DNA from 3 places in the Arthrobacter sp. SlRoot2-15 genome. Region 3 is predicted to be linked to each of the others. Evidence: riboswitches for the same ligand, from Rfam matches in the RefSeq annotation. Region 3 holds a riboswitch; each other region holds the start of a gene.
The links. A riboswitch is a leader RNA that binds a small molecule or an ion and turns the genes downstream of it on or off. The one in region 3 is predicted to bind S-adenosylmethionine.
Positions count from the first base shown of each region.

Region 1: linked by a shared signal. The riboswitch ahead of AC6I9V_RS14195 (aminotransferase class V-fold PLP-dependent enzyme) and the one ahead of metX (homoserine O-acetyltransferase MetX) in region 3 are both predicted to bind S-adenosylmethionine.
Region 2: linked by a shared signal. The riboswitch ahead of AC6I9V_RS09615 (DUF1737 domain-containing protein) and the one ahead of metX (homoserine O-acetyltransferase MetX) in region 3 are both predicted to bind S-adenosylmethionine.

Region 1 covers NZ_AP046058.1:3,070,195-3,074,323, forward strand. The annotation lists gene AC6I9V_RS14190 (class I SAM-dependent methyltransferase) at 1-671, opposite strand, end outside; gene AC6I9V_RS14195 (aminotransferase class V-fold PLP-dependent enzyme) at 770-2,194, opposite strand; SAM riboswitch class IV at 2,229-2,342, opposite strand; gene hisN (histidinol-phosphatase) at 2,432-3,244, opposite strand; gene rsgA (ribosome small subunit-dependent GTPase A) at 3,291-4,129, opposite strand, start outside.
Region 2 covers NZ_AP046058.1:2,105,806-2,109,934, reverse strand. The annotation lists gene AC6I9V_RS09620 (hypothetical protein) at 1-466, opposite strand, end outside; SAM riboswitch class IV at 685-798, shown strand; gene AC6I9V_RS09615 (DUF1737 domain-containing protein) at 812-1,138, shown strand; gene AC6I9V_RS09610 (rhodanese-like domain-containing protein) at 1,135-1,545, shown strand; gene AC6I9V_RS09605 (O-succinylhomoserine sulfhydrylase) at 1,546-2,754, shown strand; gene AC6I9V_RS09600 (glutamate--cysteine ligase 2) at 2,751-3,965, opposite strand; gene AC6I9V_RS09595 (UDP-N-acetylglucosamine 1-carboxyvinyltransferase) at 4,031-4,129, opposite strand, start outside.
Region 3 covers NZ_AP046058.1:678,409-682,537, reverse strand. The annotation lists gene AC6I9V_RS03200 (bifunctional o-acetylhomoserine/o-acetylserine sulfhydrylase) at 1-1,196, shown strand, start outside; SAM riboswitch class IV at 1,386-1,501, shown strand; gene metX (homoserine O-acetyltransferase MetX) at 1,513-2,646, shown strand; gene AC6I9V_RS03190 (MFS transporter) at 2,818-4,129, shown strand, end outside.

The DNA.
Region 1 (4,129 bases), 2.4 Mb from region 3:
ACCTTGGCCCGCGTGGCCTCGCCGGCCCGCAGGTAGTAGCTGCGGGACTTGGCCAGTTCCATGATGTCCTGCGTTCCCACAGGATCCTCCCAGCGGGTGAGGTGGCTCTCCAGGCCTGTGAATTCAGGCCCCAGCGGCGGTGTGAAATGGGGCTTGTGGACGTCCCCGGCGTGCATGATCCGGGAGAGCCGGTGCACCCAGGGCACCGAGGTGTCCAGCTGGTTCCAGATCAGCCCCACCACCCCGTGCGGGCGCAGGATCCGCGCCACCTCGGTGCTGGCCAGCAGCGGATCGCACCAGTGCCAGGCCTGCGCCACCGTGACCAGGTCGAAGGACTCCGGTGCCAGGGACGTGCGTTCGGCGGTCCCCTCGACGGCGGCTACGCCCGGCAGGGCCCGGCGCAGCTGTTCGAGCATGTCCGGGGACGGATCCACGGCCACGGTCCGCAGCCCCCGTTCGACCAGCAGCGCGGTGAACTTTCCGGTGCCGGCGCCCAGGTCCGCCGCGTCGCGGGCTCCGGCGGGGATCAACCAGTCGGCGGAGTCCGCCGGGTAACCGGGCCGCACCCGGTCATAGTGCTCGCCGCCGTCCTGGAAGCTCTCCCCGAGCTCCCGCCGGCGGTCATGCTGCAGTTTGGGTCCCCCGTGCAGGTTGGGGCCGCCGCGTGCCACGTGCGATCTCCTTCGGCAGCTTTTGGTGCGTACCTACAGAATTTACCGCACGGGGCCGCGGCGGGCCGCCCGGCCGGCCCTCGATGACGAACCGGACGCTAGTCCAGGGTGCAGGGGGCGGCGCCGGCGGTGCCCGGCGTGTTGGGCGCCCAGTGCGGATAGCTGCGGGTGTCGTTGGCCGGGACCCAGCGGCCGGCGTCCACAACGTAGTCCCAGCCCAGGCCGTTGCGCCGCAGCGCTTCGAGTCCGGCCAGCAGCCGCTGCGCGTCGTCGAGCCGGGAGCCGAGGCCGAAGCTGGCGCGGAGGGAGCCGGCGGGCAGGCCGAGGCGCTTGAGCAGCGGGTGCGCGCAGAACCGGCCGTCGCGCAGGCCGATGCCGTGCTCGGCGGACAGGTACGCGGCGACCAGGCCGGCGTCGTAGCCCGCAACCGAGAAGTTCACAACGCCGATCGTGCCCGGGTTCCCCGCGTGGCCGGTGTCCTCGAAAATGTGGTGGACGCTCACGCCGTCGATTCGCTCCAGTCCCTCGACGAGGAAGGACCGGATGGCGTCCTCGTGGGCATGCCACTGCTGCTCGTCGAGGGCGGCAATGACTTCGGTGGCGCGGGCCAGCGCGGCGGCGCCCAGGACGTTGGGGGAGCCGCCCTCGTGGCGGGCCGGTCCGGTGGTCCAGCTGACGGCGTCGAGCCGGGCGTCCCGCACGGCGCCGCCCCCGGCGAGGTGGGGTGTGCCGGCGTCGAGCCAGTCCGGGCGGCCGACCAGTACGCCGGCACCGAACGGGGCGTAGAGCTTGTGCCCGGAGAAGGCGAGGTAGTCGACGTCGTCCGCGGTGATGTCGATGCGGCGGTGCGGGGCCAGTTGGGCGGCGTCGACGGCGATCCGGGCCCCGTATTCGTGCGCCAGCGCGGCGAGTTCACGGATCGGCAGGATTTCTCCGGTGACGTTGGAGGCGCCGGTGACGGCGAGCAGGCTCACGCCGCCGTGGGCAAGTTCCTCCCGCAGCCGCGCCAGCGTGCCGGCCAGGGTGCCGGCGGCGACGACGCTGCGGTGCGGGACGTTCTGCCAGGGCAGCAGGTTGGCGTGGTGCTCGATGTCGAGGTACAGCACCTCGCCGGTGTGCCGGCCCCCGGCGACGGGCAGGCAGCCGGCCAGCAGGTTCAGCGAGTCGGTCGTGTTCCGGGTGAAGATCACCGAGTCGTCCGGACGGCCGCCGACGAAGCCGCGGACGATGTTCCGGGCGTTCTCGTAAACCGAGGTGCTGAGCTGGGAGGCGTAGCCGGCGCCGCGGTGGACGCTGGCGTAGTACGGCAGGATCTCGTTCAGGTAGGCGGAAACCACAGACAGTGCCGGGGCGGAGGCGCCGTAGTCCAGGTTGGCGTAGCGGACATGGCCGCCCTGGATCAGCGGGGCCTGGATTTCGGCGCCGGAGACCGCGGACAGCGGGCGGCTGGCGGCGTCGAACCGGGCATCGGGGTGCGCCGGTGCGCCGGCGGAGGGGTGGCTGGGGATGGTGGCAGTCGTCATGGGACCTCGCTCGGAAAGGACCCCGCTCACAGGGGATCCGCGCTTGCCGGGTCCGCTCCGGACCGGCCAGGTCGTCACCCGGGGCACCCCGCCGCGAATGGAGGGTTGCCGGCCAGCAAACCGGGGTTTCGCGCTGGCACTCGTGACCTGCTTCGAGCCTAGGACATGGCACTCCGCACGGAAAAGGAAGGCCCGAATATGAAGCCCAGTGTTACGGCCGGCCTGGAGCGGGACCGCCTAGAGCAGGTCGTCGAGGTCCGGGTTGAGGCGCTTGAGGACTTCCGAGTGCAGGATCGAGTTGGTGGCCAGGGCGTTGCCGCCGAAGGGGCCGTCCTCACCCTCGAGGGAGGTGAAGCGGCCGCCGGCTTCGGTGACAATCGGGACCAGTGCGGCCATGTCGTAGAGGTTGAGTTCCGGCTCGCAGGCGATGTCGACGGCGCCCTCGGCCACGAGGCAGTAGGACCAGAAGTCGCCGTAGGCGCGGGTGCGCCAGACTTCCTCGGTGAGCCCGAGGAACTCGTCCAGGTTGCCGCGCTGCTTCCAGCCGCCCAGGGAAGAGTACGACAGCGAAGCGTCCGAGAGCTGGGAAACGTTGGAGACCTTCAGCCGGGTGGCCGCGGCCAGCGACCGGCCCATGTAGGCCCCGGCGCCCTTGGCCGCCCACCAGCGCTTGCCCAGGGCGGGGGCACTGACGACGCCGACCACGGGTTCGCCCTCGTCGACGAGGGCGATCAGGGTGGCCCAGACGGGGACGCCGCGGACGAAGTTCTTGGTGCCATCGATCGGGTCGATGATCCAGCGGCGCGAGCCGTGGCCGGAGCTGCCGAATTCCTCGCCGAGGACAGCGTCGCGCGGGCGCGAGCGGGACAGCTGCCCGCGGATGGATTCCTCGGCGGCCTTGTCGGCGTCGGTGACGGGGGTCAGGTCCGGCTTCGTCTCGATCCGAAGGTCGAGCGCCTTGAAGCGGCTCATGGTCTGGGAATCTACGGAATCTGCCAGTACATGGGCAAGGCGCAGGTCATCGTTGTAGCTCGAAGCGGGTTGGCTCATGGTTCCAAGCTACCGTCAAAACCCGCCGCAGACCGGGAGGCGACCGCTAGGAGACGCTGCCGAGTTCCTTGGTTTCCTGCGCCTCAAGCCGGGGGTCCGTGCCGAGCAGCCGGCGCAGCGACGCGAGCCGGGCCGGGCCGGACGGGCCTGCGTGGCCGCCCTGCACCCAGGCGTCCACCCCGCAGTTCACGGCGGCGGCGTCGTGTTTGCAGCCGCGGTCGCAGTCCTCGGTGCCGGGGGCCAGGTCCGGGAAGGACCGCAGGATCCGGTCCGGGTCCACGTGGGCCAGGCCGAAGGACCGGATCCCGGGGGTGTCGATGATCCAGCTGCCGGCGGGCGCGTCGTTGACCTTCAGCGCCAGCGCGGAGGACGAGGTGTGGCGGCCGCGCCCGGTGACGGCGTTCACCCCGCCGGTGGCGCGCTCCGCCCCGGTCAGGGCGTTGACCATGGTGGATTTTCCGACGCCGGAATGGCCGAGCATCACGGTGACTTTGCCGTCGAGGTGGGCCCGCAGTTCGGAGACGGCGGCCTTGTCCAGCCGGGCGGAGAGCCCGTCATCGGACCGGGCGTCGATGCCGGAGGCTGCCGAATCCGCGGTCTTGGAGATGATCACCGGGAAGTCGAGGTGCTGGTAGTTGGCGAGGAGCTCGGCGGGATCCTTGACGTCGGCCTTGGTGACGAGCAGGAGCGGCTCAATGCCGGCGTCGTACGCGGCCACGAGCGCGCGGTCGATGAACCCGGTGCGCGGTTCCGGGTTGGCGGCGGCCACCACGACGACGAGCTGGTCGGCGTTGGCGACGACGGCCCGTTCGATCGGGTCGGTGTCGTCCGCGCTGCGGCGAAGCAGCGTCCGCCGGTCCTGGATCTTGACCAGCCGGGCCAGGG
Region 2 (4,129 bases), 1.4 Mb from region 3:
CCGCGACGGCGACCAGCGTGACGACGGTGAGGGCCTGGACCGTGGTGGATTTGGCGACACCGCCGGCATAGGTGCTGCCGGCCGGAATCTGGGCGTTGCTGTCCGCCACGACGGCGCACTCTGCCGGGGATATCACGGCCTCCGACATCGTCTGCTTCGAGATCTCGATGCCCTTCTCCAACTGCTCCGCGGGCACCACCGTAAGCGCATTCCCTTCGCCGTCGGCAAGCCCCGCGATAATCGCCGTCAGTTCGGCCCCCGTGAATGCCTTCGGCGTCGGCGTCGGGGTTGGCGCCGCGCTACGTGACTGGCCGGCGGCCTGCGAGGCGGCGGCTGAGCCCGGCTCGACGGTGTTCGCCGGAGACGTGGCCGGCGTCGTCGTTTGGCCGCAGCCGGCCAGCGCGAGGGCCGCTGAAATCAGGAGGGATGCTGGTGCGCTGCGGCGCAGGTTCATGGGCAGGTTCATGGAGTTCCCCGGTTCCGTTGAAGTAGCTGGCATCTCGCCGAAAGGGCCAGGGGAACAGTCCGGGCGGCGGCCAGGGCCGGACTGCGCAATGAGCCCCCACCACACCGCCCGCAGACGCGATACGGGTGAGCCTACGGCATCGGCGGGCCAGCGCATAGTGACTTAACATGACAGCGGCGGCTCTGCCCGCCGCCGTCGCAGGTGTTAGGTTTTTCGGGAGTAATGAGACCCGGCGCCAAGCCCTGACTGGCCGGTCGGCAACCCTCCCTTTCGCGGCGGGGTGCCTCAGGTGAATACTCGGCATATCGAAATTCGAGCTGCAAGCGTGAAAGAAGGAGATCCGTCATGCCTGACGCGTCCGCCCCCGCTGTGCCTGATACAGCAACCGGGACAGCCCCCGCACCGTCCCCGGCCGGCCCCCGCGCCGAGGAGAAGCTGGCTTACCGCCTGTTCACCGGCCCCGACGACCGCGCCTTCTGCGAGCGCGTCTCCGCCGCGCTGGCCGAAGGCTACGTCCTGCACGGCAGCCCCTCGGCCACCTTCAACGGCAGCACCGTGATCGTGGCCCAAGCCGTGGTGCTCCCGGCCGCGATCGCCAGCGCCGACGCCGCCGTCGCCAACGCGGTGGACGAACTCGACGCCGTCGAGTTCGAGGGCGAAGGCCACGCGTGAGCTACGCCGGAGACCTGACCCCGGAGGAGGCCTGGGCGCGGATTGAGGCCGGCGCCGTCCTGGTGGACGTCCGCACCGAGGGCGAGTGGGCACATATTGGCATCCCTGAGACCGCGGGCGGACGCCGGGAGCCGCTGTTCATCCAGTGGACGCTGGCCGGCGGCTCCCCTAACCCGGGGTTCCTGGAGCAGTTGCGGGCGCAGCTGCCGGACGACGGCGGCGCCGACCTCATCTTCCTCTGCCGCTCCGGTGCGCGCTCCGTGGCGGCTGCCACCGCCGCCACGGCCGCCGGCTTCACCGCCTACAACGTCCTGGAAGGCTTCGAGGGCGAACCGGATACCTCCGGCGCCCGCACCGTGAATGGCTGGAAGAACCGCGGCCTCCCGACCAACCGGGACGAGCGCTAAGTGGGCTTCAATCCCGACGCCCAGGGCTGGAGCCCGGACACCCAGGCAGTCCGCGGCGGGCTTGACCGCACCGGTTTCCAGGAGACCACCGAGCCGATTTTCCTGAACTCCGGCTTCGTCTACGAATCCGCCGCCGCGGCGGAGCGTGCCTTCACCGGCGAGGACGAGCGCTTTGTCTATTCGCGCTACGGCAACCCCTCGGTGGCCACGTTCCAAGAGCGGCTCCGGCTGCTCGAGGGCACCGAGGCATGCTTCGCCACCGCCTCGGGCATGTCCGCGGTGTTCACCGCGCTCGGGGCGCTGCTGGCAGCCGGCGACCGGGTGGTCGCGGCCCGCTCGCTGTTCGGCTCCTGCTTTGTGATCCTCAACGAGATCCTTCCGCGCTGGGGCGTAGAGACGGTCTTCGTGGACGGCCCGGACCTGGACCAGTGGCGCACGGCGCTGTCGGAACCGACGACGGCGGTCTTCTTCGAGTCCCCGTCCAACCCGATGCAGGAAATCGTGGACATCGCCGCCGTGAGCGAACTGGCGCACGCCGCCGGCGCGACGGTCGTCGTCGACAATGTTTTTGCCACCCCCCTGCTCCAGCGCTGCGGGGAACTCGGCGGAGACGTGATCGTCTACTCCGGCACCAAGCACATCGACGGCCAGGGCCGGGTGCTCGGCGGCGCGATCCTGGGCACCAAAGAGTTCATCGACGGCCCGGTCAAGCAGCTTATGCGCCACACCGGCCCGGCGCTCTCGGCGTTCAACGCCTGGGTACTCACCAAGGGCCTGGAGACCATGGGCCTGCGGGTGAACCACTCTTCCGCCTCCGCGCTGCGGCTGGCCGGCTGGCTCGAGGAACAGCCCGCGGTCAGCTGGGTCAAGTACCCGTTGCTGCCCTCCCACCCGCAGTACGACCTCGCGGCACGGCAGATGAAGGCCGGCGGCACCGTACTGACCTTCGAGTTGTCCCCGTCCCCGGGTCGTTCGGCAAAAGAGGCCGCCTTCGCGCTGCTGGACGCGCTGCGGATCATCGACATCTCGAACAACCTGGGCGACTCAAAGTCGCTGATCACCCATCCGGCCACCACGACGCACCGCGCCATGGGCCCGGAGGGCCGCGCGGCGATCGGGCTGAGCGACGGCGTGGTGCGGTTGTCGGTGGGCCTGGAAGAGGTGGAGGACCTGATCCGGGACCTCGGGCACGCGCTCAAGCAGGTCTAGCTCCGGCGGACCCGGGACAATGTGGGGGCCGGGTCCGCTGCGCCCTCCATCTTCTCAGTGTCCGCGCCGCGCGTCGTGACCCGCACCGCGTGGGCGACGACGGCGGCCAGCCCGGCGTCGTCGGCGGGGGTGACCTGCCCCGGGGCGGCGAGCGCCTGCCGTTGTTGCTCCGACCCCGTGCCGTCCGCCAGGATCCGGTCGACGCCGAGCCGCGCGAGGTCCAGCTCGCCCTGCTCTGCCAGCACGGGGGCCAGGAAGTCCACGAGGGCATGCACCACCTCGGCCGCCGGGGCGGGGGTGAAGGTTCCAAAGTCGAGCAGCTGCCCGCGCAGCCCGCAGTTGCTGGCCTGCCAGGCGGCCATCCGCAACAGCAGCGTCGGCACCGGGGCGGGGTCGACGCCGTCGTCCCATTCCCGGGCCGCCGTCTCGACCAGCGCCCGCACCAGGACAGCGATCAGCGCCGCGTCCTCGGCCCGCAGGCACACATCCGCGACCCGCACCTCCACGGTGGGGTGGTGCCGGCACAGCCGCGAATCGAAGTAGACCATCCCCTCGTCCATCAGCACGCCGGTCTCCACCAGGCGGCTCACCACCCGGCGGTAGACCGGCAGGCTGCCAAAGATCATGGTGGGCCCGGACCCGGGCCACCGGTTCCACGCCTGCGTCCGGTAGCTCTCGAAGCCGGTCTCCGTGCCGTTCCAGTAGGGCGAGTTGGCGCTGAGGGCGATCAGCACGGCGAGCTTGTCCCGGATCCGGTCCAGCACCGCGACCGCTTCCTCCGGCGACTCCACCAACGTGTGGACATGGAACCCGCAGGTCAGCTGCTCCTGCACGGTGAGGCCGAACCTCTTCTGCATGGTGGCGTAGCGCGGGTTGGGCGTGGTGTGGGTGACCGACGCCAGCGGCGACGTGGCCAGGGCCGCCACGCGGGCGCCGTGTGTCTGGGCGGCCCGGTCGGTGAAAGCCCGGGCCGCCCGGATCTGCCGGAGCAGGGCGCCGTAATCCAGGCAGGGCAGGGTCTGGGTTTCGATCTGCTCCAGCTTGAGCTCGAAGCTGAACCCCGAATCGTCGTGCGCGGGCTCCGTGGCCGGCGCCGTCCCGGCGGCGGGCTGCGGCTTCAGACCGCCCAGCAGAGCGTCGGCCAGCGCCAACGGGACCCCGGTGGCGGGGTCCACGATCAGCAGTTCCTCCTCGACGCCAAAGGTGCGCATGGAACCATTGTCCGTCAGCCCCTCCCCCGTGGCGCTACCCCCAACGGCCGGGCGATTCAGGCTGCTTAGTCCTGGAAATACTCGATCTTGGCGCCGATCGTGTTGAGCCGTTCGGCCAGGTCCTCATAGCCGCGCTCGATCACATAAATGTTGCGCAGCTCGGA
Region 3 (4,129 bases):
AAAGCGCCGCCAACCGGTTCGCGCTCGCCGAGCTCGCTCCGATCTACACCCGGATCGGCAACCCCACCCAGGACGCGGTGGAGCAGCGGGTCGCGAGCCTCGAAGGCGGCCTCGGCGCGCTCCTGCTCAGCTCCGGGCAGGCTGCGGAGACCTTCGCAATCCTGAACATCGCCGAGGCCGGGGACCACGTCGTCGCCAGCCCCAGCCTGTACGGCGGCACCTACAACCTGCTGGCCCACACCCTGAAGAAGTTCGGCATCTCCGTCACGTTTGTGCAGGACCCGGACAACCTGGCGCAGTGGCGCGGGGCCGTGCAGCCGAACACCAAACTGTTCTTCGGCGAGGTGGTCTCCAACCCCCGCCAGGACGTGCTGGACATTGAGGGCGTCGCGGACGTGGCCCACCGGGCCGGGGTGCCGCTGATCGTGGACAACACTCTGTCCACCCCGTACCTGATCCGGCCCATCGAGTGGGGCGCCGACATCGTCGTCCACTCGGCCACCAAGTACCTCGGCGGCCACGGCGCCGCGATCGCCGGCGTGATTGTCGACTCCGGCAACTTCGACTTCGGCAAGGACCCGGAGCGCTTCCCCGGCTTCAACACCCCGGACCCCACCTACAACGGGCTGGTCTACGCCCGGGACCTCGGCGCGGACGGGGCGCTGGGGGCAAACCTGGCCTTCATCCTGAAGGCTAGGGTCCAGCTGCTGCGCGACCTCGGCTCGGCCGTGTCCCCGTTCAACGCCTTCCTCATCGCCCAGGGCATCGAGACGCTGAGCCTGCGGGTGGAACGGCACGTCGCCAACGCCACCCGGGTGGCCGAATGGCTGGAGGCCAGGGACGACGTCGAATCCGTCGCCTATGCCGGGCTGCCGTCCAGCCCCTGGTACGAGCGCGGCCGCAAGTACGGGCCCAAGGGGACGGGCGCCGTCGTCGCCTTCAACCTCGCCGGGGGAGCGGAGGCCGGCAAACGCTTCGTTGACGCCCTCGAACTGCACTCGCACGTGGCGAACATCGGTGACGTGCGCTCACTGGTGATCCACCCGGCGTCGACCACGCACAGCCAGCTCTCGCCGGAACAGCAGGCGGTGGCCGGCGTCCATCCGGGGCTGGTGCGGCTGTCGGTGGGGCTCGAACACATCGACGACATCATTGCGGACCTCGACGCCGGCTTCCGGGCAGCCAAGGACGCCTGAGGTCATACGGAAGCCGACGTCGAAATTCCCCACCTTTGCGGGCGCGACGGCGGGACGCGCCGACATTTTCGGGGCGACCCGCCGGACACGGCCTCAAAGGTGGGGAAACTGGGCTGCCGTAAGATCCGGCTGTCACACGGCCGTCACAATCTTCGCGCTTGCCCCGCCGTGTTTCGTAGAATCGACGCAGGTCATGAGTGCCAGCGACAGCCCCGGCTTGCTGGCCGGCAACCCTCCTTCCGCGGCGGGGTGCCCCGGGTGAAGACCTGGCCCGCCGGTCAGCTGACGGCGGGCAAGCGCGAGGTTAGGTCCCCACATGACGATTGCCGTCTCCCGTACGGGAGTACCCGAAAACAAGCCCGCGGTCCCGGACGGAACCGTCCAGTACCTGTCGATCGGCTCCCTGGTGCTGGAATCCGGCGCCACCCTGCCGGAGGCCACGCTCGCCTACGAAACCTGGGGCACCCTAAACGCGGACGCCTCCAATGCGGTGCTGATCGAACACGCCCTGACCGGGGACACCCACGTCACCCGCGGCGCCGGCGAAGAGCCGGGATGGTGGGAGCAGCTGGCCGGCCCCGGCGCCCCGGTGGACACGGACAAGTACTTTGTTGTCTCCATCAACATCCTCGGCGGCTGCTACGGCTCCACCGGGCCCTCAACGCCGGCGCCGGACGGCCGGCCGTGGGGCTCCCGCTTCCCGCTGGTAACCCTTCGCGACAGCACCGCCGCCGAGGCCCGGCTCGCCGACGCCCTCGGGATCGGCAGCTGGTACGCCGTGCTCGGCGGCTCCCTCGGCGGAGCCCGCGCCCTGGAATGGGCGGTCAGCTACCCGGCGCGGGTCCGGCGCTGCGCCGTCATTTCCGTCGGTGCCAGCAGCACGGCCGAGCAGATTGCCTTCGCACAGGCCCAGACCCTCGCCATCCGCCAGGACCCTCATTTCAACGGCGGCGACTACTACGGCGGCCCGGAGCCGGACGCCGGGCTGGCCCTGGCGCGCCGGATCGCCCACATCACCTACCGCTCCGCCGCCGAGCTGGACGGCCGCTTCGGACGGAACGCCCAGGCCGCCGAGGCGCCGTTGGAGGCCGGGTCGCTGGCGGGACGGGGCCGCTACCAGGTGGAGAGCTACCTCGATCACCAGGGCAACAAGCTGGTGCGCCGTTTCGACGCCAACAGCTACATCGCCATCACCGAGGCGCTTATGAGCCACGACGTCACCCGCGGCCGCGGCACCCTGGAGCAGGCCGTTTCCCGCGCCACGGCGGAGTTCTTCGTGGCGGCCGTGGACTCGGACCGGCTGTACTTCCCGGCCCAGTCCGATGAACTCGCCGCCGCCCTGCCGGGTGAGGTTCCGGTGCACATCATCGAAGCTCCGATCGGCCACGACGGCTTCCTGACCGAAATCGGCCAGCTCAGCGGGCAGCTCCGGAGCACCTTCTTCGCGTAGCCAAAGCGCCGCTGTGTGCATTTTTGCAGACACGCCCTGCGTGATTAGTGGTTGAGCCTGCCGGGATGCGGGGCCATACTCGTGGAGAATGACGCCGTGTGTCCCAACTCACACGCGCGTTGTCAACCCAATGGTCCACAGGGTGTCGATGGCGACACCAAAGGAGTTCGCATGAGCACGGAAAACGCCGCCGCACGGCGCGCAGAGGAGCCGGACGTCAAGACGTCCGGACTGAAGAAGGTAGTAACGGCCTCCATGGCCGGCACGGTTGTCGAGTGGTATGAGTTCTTCCTCTACGCCTCCGCCGCCACCCTGGTCTTCGGCAAGATGTTCTTCCCCAACTCGGGTACGGAACTGGACGGCATTCTTGCCGCGTTCCTGACTTACGCGGTGGGTTTCGTGGCCCGCCCGATCGGTGGCATCGTCTTTGGCCACTTCGGTGACAAGTTCGGCCGCAAGCAGCTGCTGCAGCTCAGCATCATTCTGGTGGGCGTCTCCACCTTCCTGATGGGCTGCCTCCCCAGCTTCGCGCAGATCGGTTACTGGGCACCGGCCCTGCTGGTCTTCCTGCGCTTCGCCCAGGGCTTCGCCGTAGGCGGCGAATGGGGCGGCGCCGTGCTACTCGTGGCCGAGCACAGCCCGAGCAAGTCCCGCGGCTTCTGGTCGAGCTGGCCGCAGTCGGCCGTCCCGCTCGGCAACCTGCTCGCCACCGCCGTGCTGTTCATCCTCTCCTCCACGCTGTCCTCCGCGGACTTCCTCGGCTGGGGCTGGCGCGTTGCATTCTGGCTCTCCGCCGTGATCGTCGTCGTCGGCTACTACATCCGCACCAAGGTCCAGGACGCCCCGATCTTCCTTGAGGCACGGAAGGAAGTTGTCACCGAAAACAAGGGCTACGGCGTCGCCGAAGTCTTCCGCCGCTACCCCCGCGGCGTGTTCACCGCCATGGGCCTGCGGTTCGCGGAAAACATCCTGTACTACCTCGTGGTCACTTTCTCCATCACTTACCTGAAGACCGTGGTCCACGCCGACACCGCCAAGATCCTGCTCCTGCTGCTCGTGGCACACGCGATTCACTTCTCCGTGGTCCCGGTGGTGGGCCGGCTCTCGGACCGCTTCGGCCGCAAGCCCGTTTACATGGCAGGTGCCGTCCTGGGTGCGACCTGGGGCTTCTTCGCCTTCCCGATGATGGACACCGGCAACGACTTCATCATCCTGGCCGCCGTCATCATCGGCCTGCTCTTCCACGCACTGATGTACGCCGGGCAGCCGGCCATCATGGCTGAGATGTTCCCGACCCGGATGCGTTACTCCGGCGTCTCGCTCGGCTACCAGGTGACGTCGATCGTGGCCGGTTCGCTCGCCCCGATCATCGCCGTCGCGCTCCTGGGCCAGTACAAGTCCTCCGTTCCGGTGGCCATCTACCTGCTCATCGCCTGCGTTGTCACCATGGTCGCCGTGTACTTCCTGAAGGAAACCCGCGGCA